DNA from 2 places in the Planococcus beijingensis genome. Region 1 is predicted to be linked to the other one. Evidence: predicted binding sites of a transcription regulator. Region 1 holds the regulator's gene; the other holds the start of a gene.
The links. Region 1 encodes NrdR, which represses ribonucleotide reductase genes. Its sites were predicted from a motif close to AACACNATATATNGTGTT; they were not measured.
Positions count from the first base shown of each region.

Region 2: the regulator NrdR is predicted to act here: its motif matches at 1,677-1,694, upstream of IRE19_RS07315 (vitamin B12-dependent ribonucleotide reductase).

Region 1 is NZ_JADHDZ010000002.1:13,116-16,437, forward strand. It holds gene coaE (dephospho-CoA kinase) at 1-189, shown strand, start outside; gene IRE19_RS06265 (glyceraldehyde-3-phosphate dehydrogenase) at 291-1,310, shown strand; gene speD (adenosylmethionine decarboxylase) at 1,627-2,010, shown strand; gene nrdR (transcriptional regulator NrdR) at 2,124-2,600, shown strand; gene IRE19_RS06280 (replication initiation and membrane attachment family protein) at 2,612-3,322, shown strand, end outside.
Region 2 is NZ_JADHDZ010000002.1:221,712-225,033, reverse strand. It holds gene IRE19_RS07315 (vitamin B12-dependent ribonucleotide reductase) at 1-1,643, opposite strand, end outside; gene IRE19_RS07310 (lipoate--protein ligase family protein) at 1,831-2,667, opposite strand; gene IRE19_RS07305 (rhodanese-like domain-containing protein) at 2,767-3,150, shown strand.

The DNA of each region.
Region 1 (3,322 bases):
AACCGGTTGGTGGAGCGGAACGGCTTTACGGAAAAAGAGGCACGGGCACGCATCAGTTCACAATTGCCGATGTCGGTGAAAGAAGATGGTGCGGATGCAGTTATATACAATAATGGAACATTGGATGAAACAAAATGGCAATTGAACAGAATTTTGGATAACTGGAAAGCGAGTCCAGAAAAAGAATAGACATATGTGGTTTTTAAGGTTCTCTAAATGGTTAATTGTGTTATACTATATAAGAAATTAAAAACATCAGTATAACTTAATTATAAACGGAGGACTCCCACATGACAGTTTCTATTGCAATTAACGGATTTGGCCGTATTGGCCGTATGGTTTTCAGACAGGCGATAATGATGGACGATGTCACAATTACGGCAGTCAACGCCACTCATCCAGCTGAAACCCTGGCGCATTTGATTAAGTATGACACAAATCACGGCACCTTCGCAGGTGACGTATCTTCAGAAGAGGATGCATTAATTGTTAACGGGAAACGTGTTCAATTGGTAAGCGAACGCAATCCTTTGAATCTGCCATGGAAAGAAATGGGCATTGATATTGTCATTGAAGCGACAGGCAAATTCAATTCACGCGAGAAAGCGGCTCAGCATTTAGAAGCAGGAGCTAAGAAAGTCATTTTGACGGCACCTGGCAAAAAAGAGGATATCACGATCGTTATGGGCGTCAACGATGAAAAGTTGGATATCGACCAACATGACATCATCTCCAATGCAAGCTGCACAACAAACTGTCTTGCGCCTGTTGTCAAAGTGCTCCATGACAAATTTGGCATCGAAAACGGTTTGATGACGACAATCCACTCTTACACAAATGACCAGCAGAACTTAGATAACCCGCATAAAGATCTTCGCCGGGCACGGGCATGTGCACAATCCATCATTCCAACTTCTACAGGTGCTGCGAAAGCGTTATCATTAGTATTGCCTGAATTACAGGGCAAACTTCATGGTATGGCATTGCGTGTACCGACACCGAATGTATCTCTTGTGGATTTGGTAGTTGACCTGGAGACAGGAGTGACCATCGAAGAAGTCAATCAGGCTTTTGTCGAAGCATCTGAAAATGGTTTAGCTGGAATTTTAAGCTTAACGATGGAGCCGTTGGTTTCTGTCGACTTCAACAGCAATCCTAGTTCAGCGATTATAGACGGTTTGTCGACAATGGTCATTGGTGACCGGAAAGTGAAAGTTCTGGCATGGTATGACAACGAATGGGGCTATTCAGCCCGTGTCATCGATTTGACCAAGAAAGTTGCTCAGGCTATGGTACTGGTATCTAAATAAGGTCTTACATCCCGTTTCTTCCAGAACGTCTGGAGAAACGGGGTTTTTTTATGGGAAATTTAATGAAAGTTTTTCAATATCCAAAAGATATTATTATTGCAATTGCGATAAATCCGTTTTATACTATGAATCGTAGTTGAAAAACGACTACCACTTCTGAATTTCCATCATGTACCTCGGAATTAGGAGCGTAAGATTTTTATTCACATGACTGCTTAAAGGGTTAGGACCTCTTTGGACTAACTTTCCCCCGTGGTAGTCAACTTTGAATATTTTGCGCAAAAAACAAAATGATATCAAAGGGGGAAAACGAACCATGGAAACAATGGGACGTCACGTAATTGCAGAACTTTGGCAGTGTGATTTTGACAAATTAAACGATATGGATTTTATCGAACAAACTTTTGTTGATGCTGCACTCAAATCTGGAGCTGAAGTAAGAGAGGTAGCTTTTCATAAATTCGCGCCACAAGGTGTCAGCGGAGTTGTGATCATCTCTGAATCTCACTTAACCATCCACAGCTTCCCGGAACACGGCTATGCAAGTGTAGATGTTTATACTTGCGGCGATTTAGATCCAACTATTGCAGCGAAATATATCGCAGAAGCGCTAGGGTCAACCTCAAGTGAGCTTGTCGAAATTCCGCGCGGTATGGGTCCAGTCAGTGTTGAGAAATCCAAAGTTTCAGTAACTGTATAATCCATTTAACAAAAAACACTAAGCAGGGGACAAAATCCTCTGCTTTTTCTATTTTCCCAATGAATTTTTGTTATACTAGATACACTAGATAGAGAAGTTAGGGAGATGTCGAAATGAAATGTCCAGCTTGCCAACATAACGGCACACGTGTTGTCGATTCGCGGCCAATCGATGAAATGAAGTCAATCAGAAGGCGCAGAGAATGTGAGTCATGCGGTTACCGCTTTACCACTTTCGAAAAAGTCGAAGAAATGCCGCTGATTGTCGTCAAAAAAGATGGGTCACGTGAAGAGTTCAGCCGTGAAAAAGTATTGCGGGGCTTAATTCGTGCTTGCGAAAAACGGCCGGTATCTTTGGAAGTATTGGAAGAAGTCGTCTTTACGATCGAGAAAGACCTGCGCCGAGCAGGCAACCCGGAAGTGAAATCCGAAGAAGTCGGTGAATTGGTCATGAACCGGCTGGCAACAATCGATGAAGTGGCATATGTGCGCTTCGCCTCTGTTTACCGCCAATTCAAAGACATTACAGTCTTTATCGACGAACTGAAGGATTTGCTCAATAAAAGTCCGGAAGATAAGAAAAGCGAATAAGGCGGTGACTTATGACTGCGTATTATAAAGAATTACAAGCTGCTGATCCGTATCGGATCCGCTTGCCGTACCCGTTCTCAAATTATGACCGGCAATTGTTGACGATGCTGTATCAGCCGATGATTGGAGCGGAAGCCATCGCGTTGTATTTGACGCTGTGGGCGGAAGCAGAAGGCGCTAAGGAAGAGGCAACGCATTACACGCTGATGAATACATTGGGAAAACCCATCGCGAAAATTTTTGAAGCAAGAATTCAATTGGAAGCGATCGGTTTGCTGAAAACTTATCGGAAAAACACGGACGACCGCTGCTTTATCTATGAGTTATGTCCGCCGTTAGACCCGAAAACCTTTTTTATGGATCCTTTGTTGTCGATGTTCCTATTCAGCAAAATCGGTGAAACGTCTTATCGCCGTGTACGCGATCGTTTTCTTGTGCACAATGAAATCCCTTCGGATTTTGACGAAGTGTCGCGGACGTTCACGGATATTTTCCAGCCTGTCCATGCGAAAGCAGGATATCCTCCGGCACAGGAGGATTTGCAGGAACGGAAAAAAGGTGGATACGAATCTGATTTCGAGTTTGATTTTACTTTGCTTCGCCAAGGACTGTCAGAACAGCTGGTGCCTCGGCGAGTTTTGACCGCTGTCATCAGAGAGTTCATTTCCAAACTGGCTTACCTGTATGGATGGGGGCCATTGGAAATGCAAAAAGTGGTTTTG
Region 2 (3,322 bases), 210 kb from region 1:
ACACGGCGTTCACCAAGTGCCTGAACCTGGTTTTCTTCCAGGAAGTAAGGAGTTGCATCGATGACGTTGTCCTGCATGCGGACACCGACACGAACCGTTTCTTTCAACGCTTCGAAATCGACCGTCTTCGTTTTCGGATCTGCAAACTGCGCCAAGTTGACGGCAGCCAGGTTACAAACAGAATAAGGCGCCAATGGCTGCTCGCCGCAAGGGTTGGTCGCTACGACTTTTTGCCCGTAAGCTGCTGCATTGGTTTTTTCATTGGCATTGTCAATGAAGAAAATACCCGGTTCTGCTGAATAGGTAGCACAAATATTAATCAGGTTCCACAGTTCGCGTGCTTTCATCGTACGGTAAACACGGACACCATGGCCCATGCGTTCCCATTCACGGACATCGCCGACTTCCTGCCATTTTTCATTGTAGACAGCCATCTCTTCTTTTGAATACGACTCTACTGCAGGGAAGCGCAGATCGAAGTCTGCATCATTTTCCACTGCTGTCATGAAATCGCTGGTCAATGTGACGGAAATATTGGCGCCTGTCAGGAATTCTTCGTTGTGGACTGAATAAGTTCCGCCATCACGCAGCTTGGTTTCAGCATCGCGCATAATTTTTTCATTGAATCCGCCCATTCCAGGAATCGCACGGTAATTCAGGATCCCTTGGTACATTGCATCTTCCTGCTCTGTCAAAGGTTTGAATTTCAATTTGTCGTGAGCCAATTTTTTGATGGTCTCATCTTCTGTGTTCTCAATCAAATAACGAAGAATGCGCGGGTTCTGCATTTTCGAAATGATGAATTCTGCAATATCCGGATGCCAGTCAGCCAGCATGATCATCTGTGCGCCTCGGCGTGAACCGCCCTGCTCAACAAGATGCGTCAATTTAGCGATATCATCCAGCCACGAAACAGAACCTGATGATTTGCCGTTGACACCGCGTGCCAAGGTGTTGCGCGGGCGAAGTGTCGAACCATTTGTTCCGACACCGCCGCCGCGGCTCATGATTTCCATCACTTGTTTACGGTGATCGGAAATGCCTTCACGCGAATCTGCCACGAACGGCATTACGTAACAGTTGAAGTACGTAACGTCCGTATCAGCACCCGCTCCATATAGGACACGTCCAGCCGGAATGAATTTCAATCCAACCAATTGCTGATAGAATTTTTCAAACCATTCCTGGCGCTTTTCAGCTGTTTCTTCTACAGAGGCAAGGCCCGTTGCATTGCGTTTGGCGATCTGCTCGTAAAACACTTCAAGCGGTTTTTCAATCACGTCGATCGGGCGATTGACGATGCCTGCCTGCTGCTCTTCCGGTTTGTCGATTGCACTTCTGTAATCTTCTTCGATCCAAACCTGTGCTTTATTGGCCTGGTGATCGATGGAAACGATGTAGCCAAGGCCGCGCGCCGGGAATTTCGGATCTTCTTTGACAGTCAATACAACAAAATCGCCTGCCTTAAGTGTTTTCTTCTCCGTGTCCTTAAAGGAATAACGGTCGATCATCACGAGGCGCGATACACCTTTATGCGTCAGTTTCATGTCAGGAGTAATTGCATGTACCTGGGGAAACGATTCGATATCTTTGTTTAAAGCTCTTGCATTCAACGAATATTGGGATTGTGTGGCGGAAACCATTTGACAATTCCTCCTTTGTGTTATATGGAGTTAGATACTATATATAGTATTAATTCAATTCCCATCATACTATATGTTGAAACTTCTTTTCAATAACAATTTTCTGATGGAAACTTTTGAGGCAATGAAAAGCTTTATTTACCAACGTTTCCAGCTTTAGAAATCTACAAAATGAGCCTAAAGACTCTCAAGCGCGGAAATTCCATTCAGAATTCCCGTATTTTATTTTTTCCAAAGCCTTGACATCCGCCAATTGTTGTTCGGTCAAATTGTAGGATTCCAGACTGATTGACAAGGCCTGTTCGAAACCGGCTTTAAACGCATGGATACACTCTTCCGGCGTCACGGGTTTTTCGCGGAGCGAATTGATCGATACTGCTTTTTCCGGAATTTTGCTGCGCATGCGCTCTTTGGCAGCTTCACTGGAAAACTTGAAAACCGACAATAGCTTCTCGGCATCCAGATCTATCAGTATAGCACCATGTTGCAGGATGACGCCTTTTTGGCGCGTTTGGGCACTGCCCGCTACTTTCTTTCCTTCTACGACCATTTCATACCAGCTCGGTGCATCGAAACAAACCGCTGATTTCGGTTTTTTCAAATCGGCCCGTTTTTCTTCTGTATCCGGCACCGAGAAATAGGCGTCCAACCCCAAATTTTTAAACCCTTCCAACAACCCTTCGCTCAATACGCGATAAGCTTCTGTTACGGTTTCGGGCATCTCCGGGTAATCTTCACTGACGATGATGCTATATGTAAGTTCATGCTCATGGAGAACACCTCTGCCTCCTGTAGGCCGACGGACAAATCCAAGGCCAAGCCGGTCGACGGCTTCCATATCAATTTCTTTTTCTACGTTCTGAAAATAACCGATCGATAAGGCAGCAGGCTGCCAGCTGTAAAAACGGATGACGGGCGGAATAAGCCCTTCACTATGCCATGCCAGCAAGGCTTCATCAAGCGCCATGTTGAACGCCGGACTGCCGGCACCGGAATTTATAAAAATCCATTTTGGATATTTCACAAGATCGCCTCCTATTTCCGATAATTAGTGTAACATTGGCATTGAATATCCGTCATCTCTTCTCTTATAATAAAGGAAGATGAGAAAGGGGCAAGAACATTGGAATTTCTGTACATCACGATCGCCATCGTATTGGCAATCATCATTTACGCGGTCATTTCTTATTTCCGCATCAAAAAAGCTGTCACTAACCTGACACAGGAGCAATTTATCGAAGGCTACCGCAGAGCACAATTGATTGATGTGCGCGAACCGAAAGATTTTGCAGCTGGCCATATTCTGGGAGCGCGCAATATTCCGCAGACGCAATTGCGCCAACGCTATAAGGAAATCCGTGCAGACAAGCCGGTTTACCTGTATGACCAAAACGGAGCACGCAGTGGACGGGTAGCTATTTTCCTTAAGAAAAAAGGCTACAATCAATTGTTCCAGCTTCAAGGCGGTTTCAAGCAATGGACCGGAAAAATCAAATCCAAATCCTAGGCTTCAAAAACCCTTTCTTAACCGGAAGGGTTTTCTCTATTTGCTAGGCTAATAAAAAAGTAGACAAGACGCTCTCCATCTTACCCCTCACTTAAATAATGCGGTTAGCGGTTTCTTGAAGCGCACACAAAGCGATTTACAGGCTTCCGGGTAGTATCTCGTCGACAAATAT